2 regions of the Priestia sp. BR_2 genome follow, and region 2 is predicted to be linked to the other one. Evidence: predicted binding sites of a transcription regulator. Region 2 holds the regulator's gene; the other holds the start of a gene.
The links. Region 2 encodes LexA, which represses DNA repair genes until DNA is damaged. Its sites were predicted from a motif close to CGAACATATGTTCG; they were not measured.
Positions count from the first base shown of each region.

Region 1: RB298_RS24625 (SPL family radical SAM protein) is a predicted target of LexA. The motif match lies at 4,630-4,643, and genes of this name have one in related genera.

Region 1 covers NZ_JAVFHM010000294.1:191,224-206,055, forward strand. The annotation lists gene cls (cardiolipin synthase) at 199-1,629, shown strand; gene RB298_RS24610 (YitT family protein) at 1,797-2,714, shown strand; gene RB298_RS24615 (serine hydrolase domain-containing protein) at 2,774-3,844, opposite strand; gene RB298_RS24620 (TetR/AcrR family transcriptional regulator) at 3,889-4,470, opposite strand; gene RB298_RS24625 (SPL family radical SAM protein) at 4,699-5,772, shown strand; gene ligD (non-homologous end-joining DNA ligase) at 5,755-6,672, opposite strand; gene RB298_RS24635 (ATP-dependent DNA ligase) at 6,678-7,565, opposite strand; gene ku (non-homologous end joining protein Ku) at 7,590-8,519, opposite strand; gene RB298_RS24645 (hypothetical protein) at 8,728-9,018, shown strand; gene RB298_RS24650 (H-type small acid-soluble spore protein) at 9,022-9,204, shown strand; gene RB298_RS24655 (epoxide hydrolase family protein) at 9,326-10,507, opposite strand; gene tsaE (tRNA (adenosine(37)-N6)-threonylcarbamoyltransferase complex ATPase subunit type 1 TsaE) at 10,768-11,238, shown strand; gene tsaB (tRNA (adenosine(37)-N6)-threonylcarbamoyltransferase complex dimerization subunit type 1 TsaB) at 11,225-12,016, shown strand; gene rimI (ribosomal protein S18-alanine N-acetyltransferase) at 12,036-12,560, shown strand; gene tsaD (tRNA (adenosine(37)-N6)-threonylcarbamoyltransferase complex transferase subunit TsaD) at 12,557-13,600, shown strand; T-box leader at 14,122-14,460, shown strand; gene RB298_RS24680 (2-isopropylmalate synthase) at 14,625-14,832, shown strand, end outside.
Region 2 covers NZ_JAVFHM010000185.1:40,320-55,151, reverse strand. The annotation lists gene metH (methionine synthase) at 1-3,032, opposite strand, end outside; gene RB298_RS09625 (cupin domain-containing protein) at 3,202-3,738, shown strand; gene RB298_RS09620 (FixH family protein) at 3,838-4,242, opposite strand; gene RB298_RS09615 (HAD family hydrolase) at 4,537-5,328, opposite strand; gene RB298_RS09610 (hypothetical protein) at 5,372-5,896, opposite strand; gene RB298_RS09605 (DUF896 domain-containing protein) at 6,055-6,261, opposite strand; gene RB298_RS09600 (LysM peptidoglycan-binding domain-containing protein) at 6,553-6,924, opposite strand; gene lexA (transcriptional repressor LexA) at 7,101-7,727, shown strand; gene RB298_RS09590 (hypothetical protein) at 7,818-8,606, opposite strand; gene RB298_RS09585 (RNA polymerase sigma factor) at 8,599-9,144, opposite strand; gene RB298_RS09580 (stalk domain-containing protein) at 9,277-9,960, opposite strand; gene glnA (type I glutamate--ammonia ligase) at 10,171-11,499, opposite strand; gene RB298_RS09570 (MerR family transcriptional regulator) at 11,561-11,971, opposite strand; gene RB298_RS09565 (methionine gamma-lyase family protein) at 12,053-13,306, opposite strand; gene hflX (GTPase HflX) at 13,452-14,744, opposite strand.

The sequences.
Region 1 (14,832 bases), on a different contig from region 2:
ATGTATTCTATTCTTTCGAAGAACATGTCAAAAATTATTAGATAAGAGAACTTATTCAGTATGGCGCCGCATTGGGTAATTGAATAAATACATATGGAATTGGTCAATGATGTAGTGTAGTTAATTGCTTGTCTTTCATTTCAAACGTTTTGACAAAGGGCTGCTCAATATATTATTCATCGTGAGGAGGCTGCCGATATGGTGTGGCTTCTGGTTGCACTTATTACTTTTATTTTGCAGATGGTTGCGGTGCTGCTGCTTGAGTTTCGAAATCCGTCCAAGGCCGTGGCATGGCTGTTTATTTTATTTTGCCTCCCCTTTATCGGGTTTGTACTCTATTTCTTTGTGGCGCAGGATTACCAGAAGCGATTGAAGATTCGCAAGCGGGGTTCCCGTTTGTTTCAGGAAATCAGGGCGCATTTGTGGGATCGGGCGGCGGTCGTCAGAAGAAAAGGAGATATGAACAATCCCGGCTTTCATCATAATGACCGTTTGTTCAATCTGCTCAATCACTTGTCGGAGAGTCCCATCACGGGCTGTAATCAAAGCCGGGTGTTGACCGATGGGGAAGAGACGTATGAGGCCATGCTGAACGCCATGGAGGAGGCCAAGGATCACATTCACGTGGAGTTTTACATCTTTCGCCATGACCGGATCGGCACGAAGTTTCAGGACGTCATGATTCGAAAAGCGCAGGAAGGCGTCAAGGTGCGCCTGGTTTGTGACGGGCTGGGCAGTTATAAACTCAAGAAAACATTCATTCAACGCTTCAAAGAATCGGGAGTGGAGTTCTATTTCTTCCTGCCCGCAATGGTCTCGATGTTCAGCCGCAGAATCAATTACCGGAACCACCGCAAAATCGTCGTCGTGGACGGCACGATCGGTTTTCTGGGCGGCATTAACGTCGGGGACGACTATCTCGGCGAATATCCGAATATGGGCTACTGGCGCGACACGCATCTGGAAGTAAAGGGGGATGCGGTCTATTTTCTGCAAAATGTGTTTCTGCACGATTGGAAGCTTGCGTCCGGAGAGCGCATTGCGGATTTCGGGCTGTTTCCGGAGCATCAATGCACCGGGGAGGAGCAAGTGCAGATATTGAGCAGCGGACCGGATCTGAACTGGAATGCCATTCAGGAAATGTGCTTCGGGGCGATTTCCGTGGCCAAAGAACGGATATGGATCACCACGCCGTATTTCATTCCCGATGAAGGAATTTATGAAGCCCTGAAGACGGCTGCGGTGAGCGGCGTGGACGTACGGATCATTATTCCGGATCACGCCGATTCCCGCCTCGTCAAGATGGCAAGCTTGTCCTACGTGGAAGAGCTGCTGGCAGCGGGAGTCAAGTTCTACGAGTATGAAAAAGGGTTCATCCATGCCAAGGTGCTCATTGTGGACGAGCTTCTCGGTTCGGTCGGTACGGCGAATATGGATATGCGGAGTTTCTTCTGTAACTTCGAGCTGACGGCCGTGCTGTTCGATCGGCTGCCTATTGAGCGGTTGGTTTCGGATTTTAAGGAAGATCTGCAACATAGCAGGCTTATTGATGCGGAGGTGTTCCGTCAGCGCGGAAGATGGCAGAAAGCGGCCGAAATTATGTGCAGGATGCTGTCGCCATTGCTGTAAAAGTAATATTTTACATGAGATGTGAGAATGACGGAAATCCGAGTAAAAAGCAGGATAAACTGCGAAAAATCTATGTCCCGCTTTTATTTATATGATAGAATATTTATATAGGATCCACTTATAAATATATATTAGCTTGGTTTCATAAAGTTGAACGGGGGAGATTTATGTCAAGTGATGTGAAGATTCTGGCGCAAGTGAAAGCGGAGCAGCAGAAGCCGGAGAATCCCAAGGCAGGCTCAGCGACCTTGAAGCTTCTCCGCCGTCTGGTGTTCTTAACTTTCGGCGCGATTTTGATGGCAGTAGGGCTGGAAATCTTTCTGGTGCCGAACAAGATTATTGACGGAGGGATTACCGGAATCTCGATTATGGTTTCCCATATCACCGATATTCCGCTGGGTGTATTCCTGACTTTGTTCAACCTTCCGTTTTTGTTTATGGGATATAAACAGATCGGAAAAACCTTTGCATTATCCACGCTGTTTGCCGTATTGGTCATGTCCGTCGGCACTTATTTCCTGCATCCCGTCGATCCGATCACGATCGATCCGCTGCTTGCGGCCGTGTTCGGCGGCGTGCTTCTCGGAATCGGGGTCGGCCTTGTTATCCGGTCCGGCGGTTCCTTGGACGGCACGGAAATCGTGGCCATTCTGATCAACAAGAGAACGCCGTTCTCCGTCGGCGAAATCGTGATGTTCATCAACGTATTCATTCTAGGCAGCGCAGGTTTCATTTTCGGCTGGGACCATGCCATGTACTCGCTGATTGCGTATTACCTTGCGTTTAAGTTGATCGATATTACCATTGAAGGCATTGATCAATCCAAATCGGTTTGGATTATCAGTGATAAGCATAAGGAGATCGGTGATGCGCTGACCCAGCGTTTGGGACGCGGCGTAACCTACCTCGAAGGCGAGGGCGCTTATTCCGGAGACAGCAAGAAGGTTATCTTTGTGGTTATCACTCGCCTGGAAGAAGCAAAGCTCAAATCCATTGTGGAAGACTGGGACTCCCAGGCCTTCGTAGCCGTCGGCAACATCCATGATGTGAAGGGCGGCCGCTTTAAGAAAAAGGCAATCCATTAATACAATCATTTCAGGCTCCACCCGGTGCGAGAGTTAGCGCGGGCGGAGCCATTTTTTGTTTAAAGAGTATCGGCTTGCAGGCGCAGCGCCTTCTTCTCGCGCACATAATGACGAATGATTCGCGACATGGCCTGGACGGCGGCGGATTGACCGACGGCCTGGTTCACGGTTCCGGTGAAATAGAGGCCCGACTCCGGGTGATGGAAGGCAAATGCCCCGGATTGGCCCCAGTGGCCGATGAGTCCGCGTCCCAGACTGAAAGGAGATAGCGGCTGTCTTGAAATGCCGATGCCATAGAAGAAGGGGCCGGGAGCAAACAGGAAGTTCCACTGCCTCTGGAGCTCCCTCAAATCACCCAGCGGAAACAAATCCCCGTTAAAAAAGGATCGCAAAAACGTCATCGTTTCCCTTGCCGTGGAGACGATCCCGCCCTCCGCACCGACTGATGCCATATACAAGGGAAGGTCCAGTCGCTTCTGCTTGTAATGGAACGGAACGGGGGACGCATCCTCCGGGTCATGATAAAAATAGGTTTGCGTCAGCTTGAGCTTGTCGAAGATGTATTCCTGGAATACGGCCTGAATGGATTCGCCCTTGATATTCTCGATGATTTGGCCAAGCAGCCGATAGTTGGTGTCGGAATATTGGGCTTTTTTCTGCTGTCCCGGTTTGAATTTAGGCGTTTTCCTTTTGGCAGCAGCCAGGACTTGGTCCAGGCTCCAAGCTCGATCCTTCCCGGCGATCAGATTCGAGAAGACGGTTTCCGAGAAATAGTCCGGGATGCCGGACGTATTGGACATCAAATGCTGAACGGTGATTTCTTCGCCGTAATCCCGGTTCTTAAACCTGTGGAGCCCGGTCATAATCTCTTCGGGCAGGTGCTTGCCAATGGGATCATGGAGCTCCAGCCGCCGCTCGGCGCGTAATTTCAAGAGTACGGCAGTCACGTACAACTTGGTCACGCTGGCAATGAAATAGCGGTCGTCAGGCTGCATATCACCTCCGCTGCCGACTATGGACAATGACCGCTCCTGGTCCTCGACGCACATCACTGTGCTAAACACATTTCTTTTATTGGCGATTTGAGTCACACATGCATCCAGAACCGATTGCTTCAGGATTGTTCCCATTGCCGTTCTACCTCCCATGAATCGTAATTTTTCTTTCCTTCAGTTTAGATTCCGTTTCCCTCATGTTTCCGGGCACGCGCAGCACGTATGAACGCTTCAGCGGCTTCGTCCATCATATTCATCATCTGCTCGTCATCCACGTTCTTCGTGAACAGATCGTTTGCCACCATGACGCAGAGACCTGTCTGAAACACCTGCATGTTCAATAAAATAGATTGCAGCTCCTGATCCGAAAATCCGCCGAGCTCCGGATCCTGCCTCATCAATCCGATAACTTCGTCCAGTTGTTCCGGCGTATTCTTCATATGGGGATTGTCCTTCATCATGAGGTCCCGATAAAGCACGGGATATTCCTTGGCAAAGCGGAGACTTGCCATGCCGATATCCCGGAACGGCTGTCCGGATTGCTGCTCCATGATCATTCCTCTGGCCACATGGAAGGCTCTTTCGACGACCTGCTGAAGCAGTTCCTGGACGTCGTTGAAATTGACATAGATCGGCGCGATGGAGCTGCCGAGACGTTCGGCTACTTTTCGGATCGTAATGGACTCGATGCCATCCGTTTTGGCAATGTCGAATGCGGCTAGCACGATATCTTGTTTGGTAAATTTCGTTTTTGGTGCCATGATGTCTACAGCTCCTTAAGTTATTCATATGTAGAACGATCAATATATATCACTTGATATATATTGATTATAAAGAGTAATTGGAGCGATTTCAATCCGGTCATCATGAAGCATTCATGGAATCAGGATTTGTAAATCCAGTAAAACCCACTTATAATAAGAACATATGTTTGTTAAAATAAAGAATAATGACATAGAGCATGGCAGGTCCAGGGAGGAGGAAGCGGAATGGCTCGTACGCAATATGAACGCATAACCACCAAGCAAACATTAAACCGAGTGAAGGAAGAGCGGATGCCCTTCGATTGGTCCATCAATCCGTATCGAGGTTGCGGACATGGCTGCAGCTTTTGCTATGCCCGCGCATTTCAATCGTTTATCGGGATGGGAGCGGAAGACGAGTTCCAGCACCATATTTTTATGAAGTCGAATGCGGCGGAAGCGTTGGAGAAGCAGTTGTCGAGCGCGGCGAGGAAGTTTAACTATGACATTGAAGCGATGCGGAGATCGATCGGACAGGTGACGATCGGAACGGCAACCGACCCGTACCAGCCGATCGAGGGCAAGGAGACCCTTACGCGGGAATGTCTGAAGCTGCTCGCTAAATACCGCATTTCTACCAGCATTACGACGCGTTCTCCGCTCGTATTGAGGGACTTGGATATCTTGACCCGGATGGAGAACGTGTCCGTCAACATGAGTCTCAACACGCTGAGCGGGGACGTCATCCGGAAGCTGGAGCCGGCATCGCCTCATCCGGAGGCCAGGCTTGATGCGATTCACAGATTATCGGCTGCAGGCATAAGAACAGGCTTGTTTGTGGCGCCTGTGCTGCCATTTTTGACGGACGAGGAGCCGGAACTGAAGGAGCTCTTGTCCCAGGCCAAGGAAAGAGGCGTTTCCTTTGCGATGATCTCCTTGCTGAGACTGTCGCGCGACGTGAAGAAATGGTACCTCGAAACGCTGAAACACCACTTTCCCGAGGTGGTTCAATCCTACCGCGAGTTATATGGGCAAGGCGCTTATGCGGAAGAGCATTACGTTCGTTCCTTCAAGTCGATGGCGTCCAGGCTGTTGAACGAATATGGGCTGAGCGGATTGACCATGGGGGCACCTGCTGCCGTTAACCGGTCCGGACTGATTGCAGCCTCGGAGAACGATACATCGGATGAAGGGGCCAACGATCACCCTGCGAGGGAATGGGCTGCTCCTGTAAGTCCAAGGCAGCTTCCTCAACCGGCGGCCCCGGTTTCCGGAGAGGAGCTTACACCCGATGTTGAGCAGCTATCCTTTCCTTTTTGACGCTGCCTTACCCTTTGGCAACAGATGCCGGATGACATTCTCGATCGGTTGGGGCGGCAGGGTCTGCAGCAGGTCGCCCTTTTCCCTCAGCCGTTCTTCGATGTTCAGCAGGTGAAACTCCGTGGGAGAAACGTCCTGGCGGACTTCGTCCCACGTGAGCGGCGTGGAGACGGTCCCGAGCCGCCGGGCCCGCGGGGTATAAGGAGCGGCGAGCGTCCTTCCGCTGTAGTGCTGAAGATAATCGAAGTAGATTTTATCGCCGCGGTTCTTCTTCAGCCGCTCGATGGTGAACAGCTTCGGGAACTTCTCCGTCACGTATTGGCCCACGAATTGGCCAACCGTTCGAAGTTCATCGAACGTTACGCCTTCCGGAATCGGAACGATGATCTGCACTCCGGTCGCTCCCGAGGTTTTCGGGACGGAGGACAGGCCCAGGGAGCTCAGCACGTCCCCTACAATAGCCGTCGCCTCCATAATCCGGGGCTCCTCCGGGAGCGTGGGATCCAAATCGATCATCCATTCGCAGGGCAGATGGCTGCCTGCCAGATGCAGAGAAGGGTGAAACTCAAGCGCAGCCAGATTCCCCAGCCAGAGCAGCTCCGGCAGCCCGTTGAGCAGCACGTAGTTAATATTTTCGTGCACATAAGTCTGAACAAAGGGCGGCAGCGGCTCGGGTGCATTTTTCTGGTAGAAGGATTCGCCTTGGGCTCCGTGCGGATACCGGATGGTCGTGAGCAGCCTGCCCCGGCAGTACCGGAGCAAGAAAGGCGAGATGGCCGCAAGCTTTTGCAAATACATTGCCTTGGTAATGCCGACCTCCGGCCACAGCGGTTTGTCGGGATTCGTAATTTGAATCTCTTGCCCCTCGATCGTCAGGGTGCCTTTAACGGTACGAGCCATATGGTTTACACCCCCTCAATCGATACGAGTTTGGGATGGCGCATCATGCCATCCTGGCTCCACTCGAGAAATGTGACCTGGACTGATAAAGGCTGGCTAAGCCAGGCCAGCTGTTCTTTCTTCAGGTCGGTATGGAGCGTTCTCCATACCGCGTCAGCACGATGGCTTTCGGCATATTGCAGCAGTTTCTTCTTCGTTTGCTCATTGAGCCCCAGGGAAGCCCGGCCGATGTAGTTCCCATCGTCGTCTGCGATGACGAGGCTGGCTACGCGACCTTCCCTGATGATCATGGCGACGGCGGAGGCTGCCATGTTCACGGCAATTTTCTTTTTGTACCAATCCCGATGCTTTTTGCCCTCACGGTATGGCGAGGAGAGGCGCTTCATGACAATGCCCTCCCAACCGCGCTGTTCCGCCCAGTCCCATAACGGTTCGCCTTCAAGAAACAGATCGGCGGTCAGCAGGCCCGGAATGTCGGAAACCGTCTCCTTGAGACGATGATGACGTTCCAGATAAGGCAGCTTGCGCAAGTCCTCGTCGCCATCCACCAAGATATCGAACAGCACATAAGTAAACAGAGGAGCGCTCGTACTGACCGTACGCGAACGCTCCCGCTGAAGAACCTTCTGAAAGACGGGGCGGCCAAGCTCCGGATGAAAATACACGACCTCGCCATCCAGGAGAAGACGCCGATCCTGCAGGACGGATAAAGCCTGAACGATTTCGGGGTACAGGGATGTTTTGTCGAGCAGCTTGCGGGAATACAGGGATACGCGGTTCTGGTCAAGCCCGGCCAGAATGCGTACGCCATCCCATTTCAGCTGATAACCCCAATCTTCGCCGGTCGTAATCTGATCCGTCGAGATCGGAGCCATCGGCTCTTTCGGCAGCAAATTTTGCAACTGTCCCATGCGGCTTTAGGATGGGGAATCGGATTTCTTGGATTTGGCCGTCCGGCGTTTCGGCTTTGGTGCATCCGCGTCAGCTTCCCCGCCGCTGACCTTGGCTGCAGGCTCTTTGGCAGCGGTCTTCCGGGTCGTTTTACGCGGCTTCGGCTTGGTGCCCGGGTCCGTTCCGATCGGCTTGACGGCCTCGATGCTGGCCTGAAGGGCCGCCATCAGATCCACAACGTTGGTCTCCTGACGAGCAGGGGCAATCTTGATCTCTTCGCCGGACACTTTGCTGTTGATCAGGTCCAGCAGGCGTTCGCGATAATCATCCGTATATTTTTCAGGGTCAAAGGGAGTCGACAACTGGTCAATCAGCAGTTTGGCCATATCCAGTTCCTTGGCGTTGACCTCGGTTCGCTCAGGCAAATTCGGGACCTGCGAAATCGGCCGGATTTCATCCGGGTAGAAAATCGTCTCGATCGACAGGCATTCATCCAGCACGCGAATCGCAGCCAAACTGCTCTTGGAGCGAATGGCAATTTTGGCGATGCCGATTTTGCCGGACTGCTTCATCGCTTCCAGCAGCAGCCGGTATGCATTGGCACCTGCTTGATCAGGCGAGAGATAGTAGGTCTTCTGGAAGTAGATCGGATCGATCTCGGTCAGATCGACAAAGTCCAGAATGGTGATGTTTTTGCTGTTCGCTTCGGCGAGCTGCTCCAGCTCTTCTTTTTCGAACAACACGAATTTCCCCTTCTCGTACTCATAGCCCTTCGTAATCTCCTCCCAGGCAACCTCCTCTTCACATACCGGACATTTGCGGATGTAGGAGAGCGGGCTGCCGCACTCCTTGTGAATGTACCGCATCGAAATATCCTTGTCTTCCGTAGCCGAGAACATCTTCACCGGCACGTGCACCAGACCAAAGCTGATCGCGCCCTTCCAAACCGTATGCATTCTATGAAACCTCCTATCAAGTTCTAATATGTTTTGGGTATGACCGTGTAGTAAACGCAATAAACGACGACTATAATTTTTTGAACTACCTCTATTAGTGTGCCCAAAAAAAGACTCTAGTATGAGTTATAGCTCAGGATTGCATAATTAGAACCTGTTTGTGGCATATTGACGATGAACGCTGCCTGTAAAAGGAGGTAATCTTCTCATGATGGAGTCTAGAGAAACCGAAACGTCGGAAGAGATACAGAAGGACAGAGCCTCGGACCATTCCGCATCCGAACCGGTGAACGGCGACATGGTGGATTGGAACAGCCTGACCTCGGAGGAGAGCGAGATCTCTCGGGAATCTACCATGTTCGATATTGACCGAATGATTAACGAAGGCCTTGGCGGAGGCAATGTCACGATGGATAACGGACTGATCGGCCCATCCACCACCGACACGATGGAGGTCGTGGACGAATCGCCAAGAGAACCGGAAGAAGGAGGATCATAACGTATGGAGATGCAGCGCGCCGTGGAGATTTTTAACTCCAAGGATACTTACAAGGTGAACCTGGAAGGGGAGCCAGTCTGGATCGAGCAGATCGATCCGCAGAACGGGATGGCTACCGTTCAGGTTGGTTCCCGTCCGACCAACACGCTGACGGTGAATGTGGACCGGCTGAAGGAAGGCGAATAGCCTGATTAAAGGGGCTTAGCTTCCTTGCAGAAGCTTGAAATGGCATGAAAACACACCTTGTTCGGGTTTCCGTACTGTCGGAAACCGGATAAGGTGTGTTTGGTTTGCGTATAATTTGCCGTTAACGCAGCCCTCTGAAAAATAATTGGATATCATCCATCAGCAGATCAGGAGCTTCCAATGCGGCGAAATGGCCGCCCCGGTCGAACTCCGACCAGTGCACGATGTTGTATTGGCGCTTGACCATACTGCGGATCGAGAGGTCCTTAGGGAAAACCGCGACGCCGGTAGGTACCGAGGAATACGGTGCCGGCGCTCCCCAATTGCCGGCGCTTTCTTTATAGATTCTTGCAGATGAGCCTGCTGTTGCTGTCAGCCAGTAGATCGAGACATTCGTAAGAAGGAGATCAAGGTCTACCGCCTCTTCAGGAAGACCTGCGGTTGGATCGGTCCACTCCTTAAACTTCTCTACAATCCATGCTAGCTGCCCAACCGGGGAATCCGTTAAGCTGTAGGATAGTGTCTGGGGTCTGGTCGCTTGCAAAATGGCGTAGCCGGACCCGTCAAAGCCGCCTCCGGCTAATTCATCATAGCGCAGCTGCTCTGCAGCGGTGAGGTTCTCGGTTTCAGCCGGATCGCCGCTCGGAAACACCGACAAACCATTGCAATGAACGCCAACGATACGCTTTGCGGCAATCCGGCCAAGCTCAGCCGAAACCATACACCCCGTATCCCCTCCTTGAGCTCCATAACGTTCATACCCTAGTCGAAGCATAAGTTCATCCCATGCTTTTGCCACGCGCTCGATATTCCATCCCCGTTCCTTTGTGTGCCCGGAGAAGCCGAAACCCGGGAGGGAGGGAATAACGAGATGGAAAGCGTCGGACGGATTTCCGCCGTACTTGCTTGGGTTGGTGAGCGGTTCAATCATATGCATAAACTCCACGACCGATCCCGGCCAGCCATGGGTAACGATTAGAGGCAGCGCATCGGGTTCAGGTGAGCGAACATGCAGGAAGTGAATGTTTTGTCCATCGATCGTGGTCGTAAATTGTGGGAATTGATTCAACATGGTTTCATATTTACGCCAATCGTACGAATCCTTCCAATAGGCGGACAGCTTCTTCAAGTAAGGAAGCGGCATGCCATAATCCCAGTGGTTATCCTCCAGATCATCAGGCCAGCGGGTACGGCTCATACGTTCCTTAAGATCCATCAGGTCCGCCTCCGGAATTTGAATGCGAAAGGGAGTTATGGTCGTTTCTGAAAAAGAGATAACGTTCGGTTGGTTTGTTCCGTTCATTGTCATCCTCCTATGTTTTTTTATCATGGTTCCTCCGGGTGCTTGTTTCACTATAGTGCTTGAACTTTGACTACATCGTGTCAGTGTTTGAAATTCGAGTAACCCTTTCTTTTTTCATCTCTGCCAATCCAGAAAAACGCATGTTCTTGCAGCGGATTGGGAGGACCGATATAATGAAGATCAAGTATTTTGAGATATGGGCAAACTAAACAAAGGGTGGGTTATCAGTGAATAATGGCCGTACGGAGGGCCGGTTTCGAATGACTTCAAGCAGTCTGGAGGAGACGGAGCAGCTTGCTGCTTGGCTGGCCGCGAGGGCGGAGCCGGGGACCGTCATCGGTCTGGACGGGGATCTTGGAGCAGGAAAAACGGCATTCTCCCAACAATTTGCACGGCACCTTGGGGTGAACGGGGTTGTGAATAGTCCGACGTTTACCATTATTAAAGAATATGAGGGGCGTCTGCCGCTCTACCATATGGATGTATACCGTTTGTCGGTCGATGAGGCGGATGAGCTTGGGCTGGACGAATATTTTTATGGTGACGGGGTTTGTCTCGTGGAATGGAGCAGCCTGATCACCGAGCTTATGCCTGAGCAGTATCTCCATATCCAGCTAGAAACGACGGGCGAAACGAACCGGATCATCACACTTTCAAGCCAGGGCGGGCCTTATGGCGAGTGGTGCCGGGATTTGAATGAAAAATGGGGTAGCATGAATGAACAACAATGACAAAAAGCCGCAGCAGCGGTTTTTGGCGCTGGATACGTCAACGGCTTCGCTGGCGGTATCCGTGATGGAGCAGGACAAGCTGCTGTCGGAGGTTAACACGAATGCGGACCGCAACCACTCGGTGCACCTGCATCCCGTGATGGATCAGGCGCTTGCGGAAGCCGGCCTTGGCATGGACCAGGTAGACGGCATTGCCGTAGGAGTGGGGCCAGGTTCCTATACGGGCATCCGCATAGCGGTGACCGCAGCCAAAACATTGGCATGGGCCAATCAGCTTCCGGTCGTCGGGGTATCCAGCCTGCATGCTTTGGCATGGGGGGGCTTGAAATCCGGATGGAGCGAGACGGCGGGAGAAAAGGGAGTCCACTGGGTCGTTCCGCTGCTGGATGCCAGACGGGGACAAGTGTATACGGCATTATTCGCTGCCGATTCAAAACGCCAAGCGGAAGCGCCGGTACGTATGGAGACGGACGGCATCCGCCTGATGCAGTCCTGGGTGGTAGCCATAGAGGAACGAATCAGCAAGCTGCCTGAAGGGGAGCGCCCGGTCTGCATATGGTTTATCGGGGAAGTGGAGCTTCATGCGGAGGCCGCTCGAGGTCTGGAGCCGTGGTTTGGAGACAGGCTCCGGATTCATCCGTACTCGCTGGAGGGCCGCTGGATGGGGTATCTGGGAGCAGCCAGATTACTCGCCGGGGAAGCGGATGATGTGCATACCTTGGTGCCCAATTATACACAGCTTTCCGAAGCGGAAGCGAACCTGCTGCGCAAGCGGTGAAGGGAGCGTAGGATTCGTAATGGACGAGCAGAAGAAGCCGGCGGACGGTGAAGAAGGTTTGTCCTTCCGGCTGATGACCCTGGAGGATATACCGGAGGTTCTCAAGGTGGAGCGCGAAGCGTTTACCGTGCCCTGGACCGAGGAAGCCTTTCATAATGAACTGAAACTGAATCATTTTGCGCGTTATATGATTATGGAATACGAAGGCCGAACCGTAGGGTATGCCGGCATGTGGACAATCGTGGATGAAGCGCACGTCACGAATATTGCCCTGCTGGAGCAGTATCGCGGACGCAAGTGGGGCGATCGGCTGCTGACCGAACTGATGAAGACAGCTGCCTATATGGGGATGGAGAAAATGACGCTCGAGGTTCGGGTGTCCAATCACGTTGCCCAGCGTTTATATATCAAAAAAGGGTTTAAACCAGCCGGTGTCCGGAAGGGGTATTATTCCGATAACCAGGAAGACGCACTCATCATGTGGGCAGATCTGCCCCCTTATCGGGAGGACGATGGCGAGGAAGGAAGTCAAAGGCTATCATGAAGGATGAAAAAATAGACCGGCAGCACAGCTGCATTTTGGCGATAGAAACGAGCTGCGATGAAACCTCGGTTGCCGTCGTAAAGGATGGCTGCGAGGTATTGTCCAGCGTCATTGCCAGCCAGATTGAAACGCATAAAGCATTCGGCGGGGTGGTGCCCGAAGTGGCCTCCCGCAAGCATGTGGAGAGCATTACATTAATTATTGAGCAGGCCGTAGCCGAGGCCGGGATCGAAATGAAGGATTTGTCGGCGATCGCCGTCACGCAGGGTCCCGGTTTGGTCGGAGCGCTTCTCGTGGGCGTCATGGCGGCCAAAAGCCTGGCCTTTGCGCTGGGCAAGCCGCTGATCGGCACGCATCATATTGCGGGTCATATTTACGCAAACCGCTTTGTGGGCGACATCGCCTATCCTTGCATGGCGCTGGTTGTTTCCGGCGGCCATACCGAGCTGGTCTACATGAAAGACGAGGGCAGCTTTGAGTTAATCGGCAGGACGCGGGATGATGCGGTTGGCGAAGCGTACGACAAGGTGGCAAGGGCGCTTGGATTCCCGTATCCCGGAGGCCCACATGTCGACCGAATGGCCTTGGAAGCCGAGGAAGTCGTGGATCTTCCCCGCGTATGGCTGGAGCCGGATTCTTATGACTTTAGCTTCAGCGGTTTGAAATCGGCTGTATTAAATGTCGTCAATCAGAGCAAAATGCGTGGAGAGGACGTTCGGACGGAAGCGATAGCCCGGGGCTTTCAGGAATCCGTCGTGGAGGTGCTTGTGGAGAAGGCGGTTCGCGCGGTCAAAGCATACGATGCCAAACAGCTGCTGCTGTGCGGGGGCGTAGCCGCCAATCGCGGACTTCGTCAAGCATTGTCCGAGCGGTGCGGGCAGGAAGGAATCCCGCTGACGATCCCGCCATTTCAATATTGCACCGATAACGGAGCGATGATTGCGGCCGCGGCGCATTTGAAATGGAAGCGGGAGAGCTTTACGCCGCTGGATATGAAGGCTGATCCGCAAATGTCGCTGGAATTTTGGGCTGAACATTAAGCTAAAGCTTCTTGACACGTCTCTGTCCAGAACGTATAATCATGATCAAATTCCAGAATGTTGAAACGCAAAGAACAGGACCAGTAAGGTGAACCTTGGATGAAGAGAGCTGCGGGACGGTGCAACGCAGACGACAGGAGCCTGAACTCACCTGGGAGCGGAGCAGGGGAACCTCGCGCAATGAAATGCCTCTAAGGCAGAGATGACATTGCGGAGCTTGACCTTGCTACGGGATGGCCTCCGTGAGAACGGCTGCGCACAAATCCTTTGTGATTTGGCGATGGAGGGGGCTTTAAGGTCCGGGTTTGCAATGACCTAGGATTTAGAGTCAACAAGAGTGGTACCGCGATAGGATAGCCTGTCGTCTCTTGCATAAGAGATGGCAGGCTTTTTTGCATGGTGAGGCAGCGGGAACTCGGATCAGGCAGAAGGCGTATAACAACGAAGAAGTGCTTAAAGAGTTAAAGATACCCGGTAAAGGGAGCCGGATATCAGGAAGCTTTTGCATAACAGCATATCGTATAAACGCGATGAACGGGAGCAGTAGAAGGGAGCTGTCTACAGAGAGCTGCGGTTTTGGTGCAACGCAGCGGCAGCAAGCTTCGAATCTCGCCCGGGAGCGGAAGAGGGAACGTCTGCAGGTCGGATGATTTGATCGATCCGGATCGAATGCCAAGAATGCAGATAGGACTCTCTTACGGCGTTCCTCCGTCATCGGGAAGTCCATTCTCTTCATGACCCGGCCGGCATGAGGAGATCATGGACGGTGAGTGGACACGTGCGTGCGTCAGCATCGCTGAACAGCATGGCGTGTCAATTAGAGTGGTACCACGGAGGGTCTTTAACCCGTCGTCTCTTATGATATAAGAGATGGCGGGCTTTTTTGCTGCCGGCAGCAGCAGGGTGGGAGGCGGACGCAAGTCGACGTGCGGACGTGCATTGAACATAACCAGTTGGATAGAACAACGGAATCCAATCGAATGAAAATCAGGGTTGTACCCTAACGAAGGAGGAATATCGGAAGATGAATGAATCCAAGAGAACGATCCGAATTTTCGATACGACATTGCGGGACGGAGAACAGGCACCAGGGGCAAGTCTCCAGCCCGAGCAGAAGATGGTGCTGGCCGGAAAGCTGGCGGAATTGGGCGTTGACGTGATGGAGCCCGGGTTTCCGGTGTCCAGTCCCGGAGAGTTCGCCGCTGTGCAGGCCATTTCAAGGCAGCTGCAGC
Region 2 (14,832 bases):
ACGTAATCCATCACCCCGCTGTCTACGGATTTCAGGAAGTCCGCCAAGCACAGATACGGCTCCACCTGCTGCCTTGGAAACGTAAAGGTATGCAATATTTTCGATGCATCCTTTGGATCGTATATGATAATATCATTTCCTCGCGACTGCGCCGGGAAGAAACGGTACATGGCATGTGCCTGTATGATTCCCGATTGAACTGCCTCTTCCAGAATGCCGTCAACGGTTTCCTTAAGCGATACCGCCTTCGGATCATTGGCTTTGAGGAGTTGTTCCACGGATCCTTTAAGGCCTAAATGATGTCCCAACAGCATCTGCATGTTGATATAAGGCAGGATGTGCGAAATCGGATAATTCCGGAGCACATGCCGCTCCATATCCGGCGGTATATACACCGGGGCTTCGGTCGATATTTTGGATCGGAGTCCTTCAGACAGCTTCGGCATTACTTTTACAACCTGTGGCGCCGCTGCATCCGCTTCCTGCTCCGCCTTAATCTCTTCAGCCATTTGGGTCCGCAGCACCGGATCGCTCAGCTGGTTGGCCAATGCAAGCCCGTCCATCGCGTCTTTCGCGTAGAGCACCATTCCGTCATATTCGGGGCGGATGCGCGTCTTCGTGAACTTCCGCGTCAACGCGGCCCCGCCAACCATGATCGGAACGCTAATGCCCGCGTTTTTCAAGTCCTGGGCGGTGGATACCATCTGCTGTGCCGATTTGACCAACAAACCGGATAACCCGATGGCGTCAGGCTGCTCCCGCCGGTAAGCCTCGATAATTTGCTCCGGTGGTACTTTTATACCCAAATTAATGATTTGGTAACCATTGTTGGACAAGATGATCTCCACCAGGTTTTTACCGATATCATGGACGTCGCCCTTCACGGTGGCCAGCATGATTTTCCCTTTGACCGACGACTCGTTTTTCTCCATAAAGGATTCCAAATACGCCACGGAGGCTTTCATCACTTCGGCGCTTTGCAGCACCTCAGCCACAATGAGCTCGTTGTTGTTAAACAAGCGGCCAACCTCGGTCATCCCTGCCATTAGCGGGCCATTAATGATCTCCAGCGCGCCGTATTTGGTCAAGGCTTCATCCAAATCCGGAATCAGGCCTTCCTTGGAGCCTTCCACCACATAAGAGGCAAGTCTTTCTTCCAGCGTCAGATTGGATACCTTTACCTTCTTCTCTACCTTTTTATCCCGGAACGCGGCGACGAATGCCGCCAGCGTCTCATCATTGGTTCGATAAATCAGATCCTCCGCCAGACGCCGCTCTTCCTCCGGAATGGAGGCATAGCGCTCGAGCTTTTCCGTGTTCACGATTGCGTAGTCCAATCCGGCCTTCGTGCATTCGTACAGATACACGGAGTTCAGCACTTCACGGCCCGCTTCCGGCAATCCGAAGGAAACGTTGCTGATGCCGAGGATCGTATGCACTTTGGGCATGGCTTCTTTTATCATGCGAATGCCCTCTATCGTTTCCTTGGCTGATCCGATGTACTGCTCGTCACCCGTACCTACAGGGAACACAAGCGTGTCGAAAATAATATCCTCAGGCGAAATGCCGTATTTGTTCACCAAGAGATCATAAGACCGCTGCGCCACCTTGAGCTTGTCGTCGCGATGAATCGCTTGACCGCTCTCATCGATGGTCCCTACGACGACCGCAGCGCCGTATTTGTGCACCAACGGAGTCACATGCTCAAATTTCTCCTCGCCGTCTTCAAGGTTAATGGAGTTAATGATCGCTTTCCCTTGCGAATATTGCAGGGCCAAGTCAATGACTGCCGGATCGGTTGTGTCGATCATCAGCGGCACCTTCACCTTTTTGACCACCAGCTCCAGGAATTGGATCATATCCTCAGCTTCTTCGCGATCCGGATCCTGTACGCATACATCAATGACATGGGCGCCATTCTTGACTTGAGCACGAGCGATCTCGGAAGCTTCCTCATATTTTCCTTCCACGATCAAACGCTTAAATTTGCGCGAACCTAAAACGTTTGTTCTTTCGCCCACCATATACGGGCGGTTTTCCTGCTCGATATATACCGGCTCGATGCCGGACAATGCCGGCAAGTGCCCGCCCTCAAGCGGACGTGGGGTGAAGCCATCCATCGTTTGTTTTAACGCCCGGATGTGGTCAGGTGTCGTACCGCAGCATCCCCCAGCGATGTTAAGCCAACCTTTTTCAGCAAAAGCCCCCATCTTTTGGGCAAGCGATTCAGGAGATTCATGGTATTGACCATTCTCGTCAGGCAGACCCGCATTCGGATAACAGCTGATCGCGCTTCTCGACATTTCGGATAAGGAACGGATATGGTCGCGCATGAACTCCGGACCCGTTGCACAGTTCAGGCCGATGGATACCGGATTCAAGTGTTCCAAAGAAATGTAAAACGCCTCGATGTTCTGCCCCGCAAGCGTTGTTCCCATCGGTTCGATTGTGCCGGATATCATGATGGGAAGGGTGACGCCTGTCTTATCAAACGCTTGTCGAATCCCAATGCTCCCTGCTTTCACATTGAGCGTATCCTGCGACGTCTCGAGCAATAGGGCATCCACGCCGCCTTCAATCAAGGCTACGGCTTGCTCCTCGTAACTCTCGATCAATTCGGCGAAGGTCACGCCGCCGGTAACCGACAGCGTCTTGGTTGTCGGACCCATCGCACCCACGACATATCGCGGGCTGTCTGGCGTGGAATATTTCTCAACTGCAGCGCGGGCCAGATGAGCCGCTTTCAGGTTGATTTCCCGGGCAAGTTCAGGTATATCGTATTCAGCAAGCACAACGGAGGTTGCGCCAAATGTATTGGTTTCAATCAGGTCGGCACCTGCTTCAAGATATTGTTCATGTATTTTTTGAATGATGTCGGGCCGATGAATGACCAGCATTTCATTGCAGCCATCCAGCTCCGGGCCGCCAAAATCTTCAGCCGAGAGGTCCTCTTGCTGGATCATCGTGCCCATGGCACCGTCAAGAATTAATATTCGTTCTTTAAGCACTTCTTGTAAGCTAGGCTTGTTCAACTCATAAACCTCCCCCGAAAACGTTAAATCTTAGTGTATCAGAATACTTTTCAATAGAAAAGTCGAAATATTGCGCAGCTATCGGTACAAATCAACATTTGCAGATGACAAATGCGGTGAGGGGGGCTATAATACATATTAATCCAACGGGAGAAAGAGGGTTAAAGCTATGGCAGAAATCGTGATTCGCAACACGAACGAACGCATTACTGGGGAAGAAAATGTTCGGGAATTCCTGAATAACCAAGAGGTTGTTTATGAGCATTGGAATATGGATAAACTCCCGGCAGATCTTCAAGAAAATTTCAAGCTGAGTGATGAAGATAAGCAGCGCATTTTGGACACTTTTGACGAAGAAATTCGCGACCTGGCTGCAAGACGCGGCTACAAAATCTGGGATGTCATCACGCTTTCCGAGTCCACGCCCAATATAGAGGACCTGCTTAAAAAATTCGAAGAAGTTCACACCCACTCGGAAGACGAAATCCGTGCGATCGTTGGCGGCAAAGGGATCTTCATTATTAAAGGCTCCGACGATGTCGGATACTTTAACGTAGAGCTTGAGCCGGGCGACGTTATCTCCGTACCGGAAAACACGCCTCATTTCTTCACGCTGATGGAGAACAAGCAGATCATCGCGGTTCGTCTCTTTATTGAAGAGAACGGCTGGGTAGCTACTCCGGTAGAAGATCCCCAATTCCAATAAGCCTTAAGCGGTTGACTGAATAGGAAAATGGAATAAGGCAGCGCATGATCCGCCCAACGGATGGATGCGCTGCCTTATTTATTGGCTGTGTATGGTGTATTACTCGGTTACCGTCAATTCCTTCAGCGGCATGGAGTGCTGCCCTCTAGCCGTGACATGGGAAACGATGCGATAGGTTCCTGCTTCCTCGAAGGTTTTCTCCATTTTGTAGACCCCGCCTTGATCATGTTTAACCGGAACCTTTGCCTGAACGCCTCCGCCTTCCAGCGTCACTTCGAATTCCACGTCGTTTGCATCTTCGACCGGGCTGCCTGCTTGTGTTACCTTCGCTTCGATCAACACTTTCTCGCCTGCCTTAATGCTCTCTGGCGTCAGAGAGAGCTCTACGATAATCGGCTCCGCCATCACATCATCACTGGGCGCCGCCTTGCTGTCATTGCATGCGGCAAGCGCAACCGCCATCAACACCATGGCTGCAATAAAGGCCATCTTTTTCCTGGTCATCCAACCACCTCTTTTACGAATTCATGCTATGTATGATTTATTCACGTAATGGTCCATTCCAAACAGCGTCATTTTCCTAATTCATTATATCGCATTATTCTTTAACTTCTATCTCATGCAGCTTACAATTGTGTGACGTTTGTCACTGCCAACAGCCTCTTTCCTTTCAAACTTGGCAACCAATAAAAAAACAGCCCCGAATCGCATCAGCTGCTGCCAGGACTGTTCCTATGTACGCTAATATATCTCGCTAATAGATCTTGTAGAATAGTCGTGAACTCTTGATCACGTCATTTATAAGGACGCCACAATAGCATGCAGCTCGGATAAATGTTTGATCTCAAACTTCGGCTGAATGGCCGGATCATGAGGCCGGTCTACCCGATTGATCCAAACCGTATGCAGTCCTGCGGCATTGCCGCCTTTAATATCTGTGGTCAGCTTATCTCCCACCATCACGGCCTGATCCGCCTCGACGCCTAACAGATCAAGCGCATGCTTGAATATGGAAACATCCGGCTTGCCTTTGCCGAAATCACCCGAGATAATAATGTGGTCAAAATAAGGGACCAGTTCCGGAACGCCATCAAGCTTCTCCTGCTGCAAATCCGGACTTCCGTTCGTTAGAAGCAGCAGCTTCACGTTACCCTGCAATTCCTTCAGCACTTCAAAGGTTTCTTCATATACGTAAGGTCTTGTTCTGCGTTCCGCAGCAAATTGCGTTGCCAACGTCTCAGCCAACGCTTCATTATCAACGCCAAGGCGATGAAGTCCGCGACGCCAGGATTCCTTGCGGTATACGGGAGCCAATTCTTGCAGCTTTCGGAATTCGGGCTGGGATCCAGCCGTAAAATTAGCCCACAAGCCTTCAAACGGATTGATCCCGATCATTTTGGTAAAAGCAAAAGTATCATAGGATTCATACAATGCTCTTGCTTCTTCACGCACCGCGGCCAAAAGCGCGCCGGCATCAACGCCGGTTTCCGCCGCTCCGGCTTGGCATGTCACTTCAAACGCTTCTTCTACACTGCGTTCATCCCACAACAACGTATCGTCCAAATCAAACAAAACCGCAGCAATCGGCATTTCTCTCCCACTCCTCATATACATTGTGATCTACTCAATCGGGTTAGTTGTGCTCCACTGGAATTTGATGAGTCTTTGCAAACTCTTCCAATCTTTCGCCCATGGCTTTGGTATCGTAAAGATTCATCATTCGTGAGAACACCCAGTTGCCTGCTTTTCCCTTGCCTTGGATCACGACGGAACCCGAAGCCAATTTGATCTTCTCGATATCCGATACGGCCAGACGGCGTTCCCGGTTGAACTTCATGGTCGACACGGAAGCCCGCTCAATCTTCAAATAAGGCTTGCGGAGAAATATCATGAGCGCCAACAGGATATACAAGCTGACGCCAACCCAATTCAATACATCATTGCTTCCGCCGGCTGCCTGTGAAGTTGCCGTTCCGAGAAGCGCATACAAACCGGCCAATGCAACAAGCACTAACGGAAGTACATACTTACGTCCCTTAAACACGTCATGCTTATCATTAATCGCAGACCCTTGATACGAGGTCAATCCCTGCTTTTTGCGCTGTTTGTTAAGTTGCGACATATTTTTGCTGACTTTTCTTTCCCATGAACGTGACATTTGGTTCCCCCTGAACTCATAATCAAAATGTTTATAAACCATATAAACTTGGGGTAACCGTAATCGATTATCCGAATGACCGGTACCCCAAGTATTATTATGCTATCCTTCGATCTGTTCGCGGATCCTCTGAATATATATCCTTGAACGGTTATCGACTAGTGCTTTAATCGCGGGCCGCCTTTTTGTTCGTTTTCATCAACCCATTCAATCGATTCCAGCTGTTGTCTAAAGTTACTGCGAATATTGTTAAGGTATATTTCCCGAAGCTCGGCCCGTTCTTTGAGCTCCTCCTCGGTCAACCCTTCATTCTTCTTCTTTCTTGCTAATACATTGATGCGTTCTACCAAAGTATCGATGTCCATGACTTCTCCTCCAATTTCGATATCATGTATAACTTAAACATGTGAAAAAGAGCTTGTCAAGGCAACTGAGCCCTTGCAAACTCTTCTAAGAACAAATAGGAACATATGATGCGCATAAACGAATACCGTCTATGGGGAGGTAATCTATAGTTATCTATTGTAAACGCGCTATTACGCGTAAATGATTCAATCTGACAAGCAGAATATGATGTGTAATTAAACAGGAAGTAACCAGTAGTATGTGATGATTATATGGAGTATGAATGCCAATTGGTTAGAAGCAACGTCAAATCACCAAACCGGCAATGACAGCACTTCCCCAGCCTGTATGTCCGGACCCTTCAATCCGTTCATTCTTCGTATGCTATCCAGATATACGCGTGTATCCATATCCGCAGGTTTGTGAAGGGAAGCAATTCGCCACAAGCTATCGCCATATTGAACGATCACCTGCTTCTCTCCAGTCGGCTTCTCTGTCCCACCGGCAAAAACGGAATATGCACCTGTCCAAAAGATGGCCACAATTAGCAGGGTGAACAACAGTTTATTCAAAGGGATCGAAGCTATCTTCGATTTCAAGTAAATGCCCAAAGTCTTCGATGATTGTTCTGTTACCACCGGAACGTTCTCATAAATGCTGCGGTATGTACTGTATTTCAACATGGAATCATCATCTCCCAAACAAGTGTTCTCTTATGGATTCATCTTAACACGAACACTTGTTTGATTCAATACCCAAAAGAACATTTGTTCTATTTTTATTTTAGAACTTATGTTTGTACGAACGGTAGTTCTATGTTATAATTTTCCCAAACGTTACTAAATGGGGTTGATACGGCATGTCGAAAATTTCCAGCCGCCAGCTGGCGATCTTAGAGTTTATCCGCAACGAAGTTCGTAGCAAGGGTTACCCGCCTTCTGTCCGGGAAATCGGCGAGGCTGTCGGACTAGCTTCCAGTTCTACGGTCCATGGTCATCTGGACCGTTTGGAGAAGAAAGGCCTGATCCGCCGTGACCCTACGAAACCAAGAGCGATCGAGCTGCTTGGCCAAGAAGAATCCGAGAGCGCGAATCTGTTTACGCACACCATTGCCAGAGTGCCTGTCGTCGGGAAAGTCACAGCAGGCGTGCCGATTACGGCCATGGAGAACATTGAAGACTATTTCCCGCTCCCGCAGCATTACGTGGGCGACGATAAGGTGTTCATGTTGTCCGTAGTCGGCGACAGTATGATTGAAGCCGGCATTCACAGCGGTGACTACGTCATCGTTCGCCAGCAGCAAACCGCGGACAATGGTGACATTGTCGTAGCAATGACAGAAGAAGATGAAGCAACCGTGAAGACCTTCTATAAGGAGAAGGATCATGTACGATTGCAGCCGGAGAATCCTACCTATGAGCCGCTGCGCTTGAACCATGTTACGATTCTCGGGAAAGTGATCGGTCTCTTCAGGGACGTACACTAATTCCGTAGAATTATGAATAAGAGGTTACCTTCCTTATTTGGATGGTAACCTCTTCGCTTTTTGTATATAGACAATGGAAGATAATCCTGACTAGTTTGCCAACACCATTACGCCTTGCTTAAGATCCAGTCGATACATCCGCTTAGGTTTATATTCCGGCGAACCTTCGCCTCCCGGTCCCTCCGTAGACTGCAGAACAAGCTTATTCTCCTTCACCTCGGGAGTCGTACCTGGTCTATAATACGAAAAGTAGGATACCAAGGACTCATCCTGAAATCGAAGCTGCACGGCATTACCCGTTTCATGCTCTACGGCGAACGAATAGATTTGTATGCCATGACAGTCCCTATATTGCGGTGCGAGTATAAATACATCGGCATCTTGAAACGGCAGGCGAATCATATCAACCGGAGCAGATGTCGGTTGAATAAATGTAAGCCCCTCCAGCGTAGTGACTTCATTTGTAACTTGGTTAGTGCTATACTGCACGCTGTAGTTTCCGGTAAACGACCGATCCGTTTCGATACCGAAGCAGCTCGGTGCACCCAATGTCGTTATTTTTTCCTGTCCAACTGCAATAACGTTTAACCGTCCTTCATCCGTTACGCCTTGTGCCCGGATTGTCTCCTCCTTAGTAGGGGGCATAGTCCCTGCTTTCTGTTGTTCGTCCCCGCCATAAGGCAATTGAAAGGCAATTAAAATAATCAGAAGCATGCACCCGCCAGCCAATCCAACTTGTAAGTACTTTCGACGTTCAGGTTTGCTGTCGGTGAAAATCACGGACCTATGCACGTTTTTTTTCATTTCGGACGTGAACTTTTCATTTGAAAAAGGAGCTTTTTTAGCACGGTTGTACCAGTCTGGTTTATCCTCACTCATCGTTCTTCTCCTTCATTAGTTTTTGTACTTTTTTCCTGGCCCGATGCAATCTGGATTTTACAGTGCCTATCGCAATATGAAGCAGCTTCGCAATCTCATGCATCGGCATTTCATAGTATAGGTCCAGGACCAATACTTCCCTAAGCTTGCTCGGCAAAGTCATAATCATTGCCCATATTTCATCCGTATACTGCTCGTCCCAATATTCCGCTTCTGCTGACCGGCTTGACGAACTGGCGGTAAGCTTGTCTTTAAGGATGACTTTCCGAAAGAAAAAAGCCTGTTTGTACCGAAACGCCGTATGTCGCGTGATCGTAAGCAGCCACGTTTTCAGCGTCGCCTGACCGCGAAAGGTATGTATGCCGTAATAAGCCTTAATAAAGGCTTCTTGTGCAATATCGTCTGCCAAGGCATGCTGTTTGGTCAAAAAATACGCATAATTCCACACATCGTTTCCATATTCATTCATGATTTTATCCAGCGTCTGGCTGTCCATGACCGTCATCTGCTTTAAGTATTCGAGCTCCAACCGATTCACCTCATCTAATTAGAGTCATGGAAGCGAGCAAAGGTTCCTTTTTTCGTAAAATAAAAAAGAATCTCCCGTAGGTAAGGGAAGATTCTTTATGGACTAATATTAGTGCGTGACTGAACTGATTCTGTAAAAGAATTATTTATATGTACCTGTCAGGAATATAGTGTCATCTCCTATTATATCTTTCTGAAATTTCACATTTACTTCAATTTGATTTGCATCTTCAATATCAATAACGATATGCTGTCCAATATCTTTAGGCGACAGCATAAGTTCTTTTATCTTTGTCTTGCCATTATATATCGTTACTGAGATATCATTACGGATATTAATCGGTAACAATGAAAGATCTAGTACTTTATATTTTCCTTTTGGTTCAAGAATGATCGTTTTTTCAGAATTATTAATTTCTCTCATTACGATACCTGAGCCGTAATCTTTTCCATTATGTTCGGTGTACTGCTTATCACTTGTGGTAAAGGAAGTGCTATTAATTTTGATTCCTTCTTTGGTTATAATTGTTGTATCTGGTTTTTCTCCGATAATAATTTTTTGATTCTTGCTATCATATTCAACGACCGAGCCAAGTGCCTCGGAGATCGCTTTTACAGGGATATAATTTGAGTTGTTGTATGTAATTGTTGCAAGTCTTTTTCCTGATTGATCTTTTGGAACCCAATCTTCACCATTAACCTCATATTTAATTCCCCAGTTTAAATTTGCACTTATTTTTTCTAGTGCAGGAGCAGCTCCTACCCCTATTGTCATTCCTCCTAACATCGTTGCAACTGAGAGTAATAGAATATATTTCTTTTTCATCACCCGAACCTCCTATATATTGGAATTCAAGTAATATTGTAAGTGACTTCATGGATGAATTCAATCACATAAAAACAATGGAGTGTCGTCTTAAAGACCTTAACGACTAAAAGTTATAATACCTGAGTTGTTCAAACACGTAAGCTAAAAACGTACTTACGGTTTAGACAAAAAAATCCCCGTTGCCACTTGGCAGCGGGGATTCCTCTATTAATACATCGTAATGTACTGATCGCGTTCCCATTGGTGAACTTGCGTTCTGTACATATCCCATTCGATCTCTTTCAGCTCGTAGAAGTGAGCCAGCGCATGGTCACCGAGTGCATCGGAAATGACTTCGCTGCGGATCAATTCGTTGAGCGCTTCCTTCAGGTTTGCCGGCAAGCTTGGGATGCCTTCCTCGATGCGCTCTTCTTCCGTCATCACGTAGATGTTGCGGTCGATCGGTGCCGGAAGCGACAGCTCACGCTTAACGCCGTCCAAGCCAGCTTTCAGCATGACAGCCAGAGCCAGATACGGATTCGCAGCCGGATCCGGGTTACGCACTTCGATGCGCGTGCTCAGACCGCGGGATGCTGGAATACGAATCATCGGGCTGCGGTTACTTGCAGACCATGCCACGTAGCAAGGTGCTTCGTAACCAGGCACGAGACGCTTGTACGAGTTCACCGTCGGGTTCGTGATCGCAGCAAACGCGCGTGCATGCTTAAGAATACCCGCCATATAGTTCCGAGCCGTTACGCTCAGGCCAAGCTCGTCGCTCTCATCGACGAACGCGTTCTCGCCGCCTTTGAAGAGCGATTGGTTGCAGTGCATGCCGGAGCCGTTTACGCCGAATAGCGGTTTTGGCATAAACGTTGCAATCAGCCCATGCTGACGAGCGATCGTCTTAACAACCAATTTAAAGGTTTGAATCTGGTCAGCCGCTTTGATCGCATCTGCGTACTTGAAGTCGATTTCGTGCTGGCCAGGCGCAACCTCATGGTGAGAAGCTTCGATTTCGAAGCCCATCTCTTCCAGCGTCAGCACGATGTCACGGCGGCAGTTCTCGCCGAGATCCGTAGGCGCCAGGTCAAAGTATCCGCCTTGGTCATTCAGCTCCATTGTCGGATTACCTTTTTCGTCGGTTTTGAACAGGAAGAATTCCGGCTCCGGACCGACATTCATGGAAGTGAAGCCCATCTCTTCGGCTTCCTTCAGTGCTCTCTTCAGAATGCCGCGCGGATCTCCCGCAAACGGGGTGCCGTCCGGCATGTAAACATCACAGATCAGACGTGCGACGCGATCCTCGGATACCCAAGGGAAGATCATGAAGGTATCCAGATCCGGGTACAGGTACATATCGGATTCCTCGATACGCACATACCCTTCGATGGAAGAACCGTCAAACATCATTTTATTATCAAGCGCTTTAGGCAGCTGGCTTACCGGAATTTCAACGTTTTTGATCGTTCCCAGCAAATCTGTAAATTGCAAGCGGATAAATCGAACATTTTCTTCTTTGGCAATGCGTAGAATGTCCTCTCTGGTATAACTCACTTTATCCTCTCCTTTTTAAATAAAAAACTAGACTCCATGAAGAATGACAGCATGGCAATCCTTATTTATTAAAAAACCGGGATAATTCCCCTTGAATCAATGAAACCTGACCCGGTCTTTTAGCGGTAATCAATTCCTGCTTCAGCAAACGGCGCAGCTGCGATTCCGACATCTCACGGCGTCTGTTCTCCGTATCCGGCGTAATGACGGTAGCCTCTTCAGACTCTTTCGTGACCGGGTTCATGACTTGCTTAATACCGGCAATGTTCACGCCTTTTTCAATCAAAGCCTTAATCTCTAGCAGTCGCTCCACATCATTGAAGGAAAACAGGCGTTGGTTGCCCGACGTACGGGCTGGGACAATTAAATTATGCTGCTCATAATAGCGAATTTGTCTGGCAGATAGATCCGTAAGCTTCATAACAATGCCTATCGGAAATAACGCCATATTCCTCCGAATCTCATCACCCATATCTCATCAACCTTCCAAGTGGTTATTCTGATCCTATTGTACATTTCCTGATCAGCCACGTCAACCGCATGTAAGGATAACTTACAATAGTTTACGATCTTTCATGCTTTGGAGTGCCATAAGTACCCCATATTTAACATGAGAATAAGTCAAACCACCCTGCATGTAGCCGATATAGGGTGAACGGATAGGCGCATCCGCGGACAATTCCAGGCTTCCTCCCTGAATGAACGTGCCTGCCGCCATGATCACCGGATGCTCATATCCCGGCATATCCCAAGGCTCGGGAACCACATGGCTGTCCACGGCAGCGGCCCGTTGAATCCCTTGTACAAAAGCGATCAGATGTTCCGCTCCGCTAAAAGATACCGCCTGGATCAAATCGGTACGCTCATCCTGCCAGCCCGGCTTGGTCGTAAATCCCACGGCTTCAAACATCGCAGCAGCATAGACGCTTCCCTTGATGGCTTGCCCGACGGTGGAAGGTGCCAGGAATAAGCCCTGATAGATTCCTCGGGTTGTTCCCAGCATAGCCCCGACTTCACGTCCGATTCCGGGTGCAGTCAACCGATACGCCGCCTGCTCGACATAGGCTGCTTTGCCGCATATGTAGCCGCCGGTTTCGGCAATGCCGCCGCCAGGATTTTTGATTAGGGAACCCGCCATCAGATCAACGCCGACCGCCGTCGGTTCCAGACGCTCCGTAAACTCACCGTAGCAGTTATCCACAAACACGATTACATCCTCGCGAATGGACCGTATACGGCTTACCATCTCGCCAATCTGGGCAACGGTAAACGAAGACCGCCAATCATATCCCCGGGAACGCTGGATACCGATAACTTTCGTCGAAGGCGCGATGGCACTCTCGACCCGCTCCCAATCAATGTCCCCTTGTTCTGTCAGGGCCACCTCACGATAGCCGATACCGAAATCGCGCAGCGATCCGGTGCCGTCCCCGGGCTCGCCAATGACTTTATGCAGCGTGTCGTAGGGACGCCCTGTAATATAAAGCAGCTCATCTCCCGGTCGTAATACACCAAACAAAGCCGTCGAGATCGTATGGGTTCCCGAAGCAAAATGGGGCCGGACCAGGGCCGATTCGGCTCTGAATACGTCAGCGTAAACTTCATCCAGCACTTCACGGCCACGATCATTATAGGCATAGCCGGTGGAACCCGCAAAATGGAAATCACTCACCTGAAACTTCTGGAAAGCATCAATGACCTTCCACTGATTAAAATCAACAATGGTGTCAATCTCCCGTATACGCCGACTGATTTTGGACTCAATCTCACTGCTCAATTCAAGTATATCTTGCGAAAATCTTGCCATGACGAACTGCTCTCTCCTCTTATACACATGATGTCTCACATCTTAACACATATTATTGTTACATAGAACTCATCAACGTTTCAAACCGCCCCGAACACGCAATATAAGCCCCTGAACAGGGGCTTATGCGCTTTTACTCCTATGCTTAAGATCCATTCTGAACGTACTCATGAAGCAAATAACCCATCTTTTCATAATCCGCTTTATTGATCCGGACCTCATAGAGGATATCATTCTCGTCAAAAGACTGCTCCAGCACGTCTCCGACCCGGTATACTACCGAGTTCAAATCGCCGCGGTCGGCCGGAATCCGGAACGTGACGTTGCCCCCGGAGAGCCGGTCCTGAATCGCTTCGCGCACCGATTCCAAGTCCTGATCAACGTAAGCGCTGATCTTTAATTGCCCTTCACCCGTCGGCAGCATTTCCAGCTGGCCCGGCTCACATGCATCCTTTTTGTTAAACAGGACGATTTGAGGTTTATCGGCGGCACCCAAATCCTGAAGAATGGACTGAACCACCGCCATCTGTTCGTCCCGCATAGGTGAAGAAGCATCCACGACATGAAGGATCAGATCGGCTTCGTTTGCTTCTTCCAGCGTCGCACGGAACGCAGCCACCAGATCATGGGGAAGATTCTGTATGAATCCTACGGTATCCGTAAGCACGACTTCTTTGCCGCTTGGCAGCTCCAGCACGCGCGAAGTGGGATCCAGCGTCGCAAACAATTGATTTTCGATATAAACGTCTGCGGCCGTTAACCGATTCAACAAAGTCGATTTGCCGGCATTGGTGTAACCGACAAGCGCAACCTGCACGGCCCCGCTCTTCTTCCGGCGTTCCCGATGGAGCGTCCGATGCCGGGTGACTTCATCCAACTGCCGCTTCAGATCGCTGATTCTGTCGCGAATATGCCTGCGGTCGGTTTCGAGCTTGCTCTCCCCCGGTCCGCGCGTCCCGATTCCCGCTCCGAGCCTGGACAGATTTTTGCCATGTCCCGACAACCTCGGGAGCAGGTACGTAAGCTGGGCCAGCTCCACCTGGATAATTCCCTCACGCGTTTTCGCCCGCTGCGCGAAAATATCCAGAATCAATTGAGTCCGGTCGATAATCTTGACATCAAGCGATTCTTCCAGATTTCGAACCTGCGCCCCCGATAATTCCTGGTCGAATATGGCCGTGGTTGCCCCTAAGCCATCAATCGCCATGCGCAGCTCTTCGACTTTCCCTTTGCCGATGAACCATTTGGAATCCGGCACTTCCCTATTTTGCGTAATGACATCCAGCACCTCTACTCCAGCGGTTTCGGCCAGCTGAACCAGCTCCTGCAGCGAGTGTTCCGGATTAATCCCGGTGCGTTTAACCGCATCCGTTACCAAACTGACCAGAACGGCCTTATCTTCGATCTCTGTCCGGGTATCATGCGTTATATTTGTCATATAGCCAACTCCTTCTAACGATACGTCTCCTAATTTAACTAACCGCTGCTGCCTGCAATAAACATTATGATCCAAAGAAAGCAGCGTT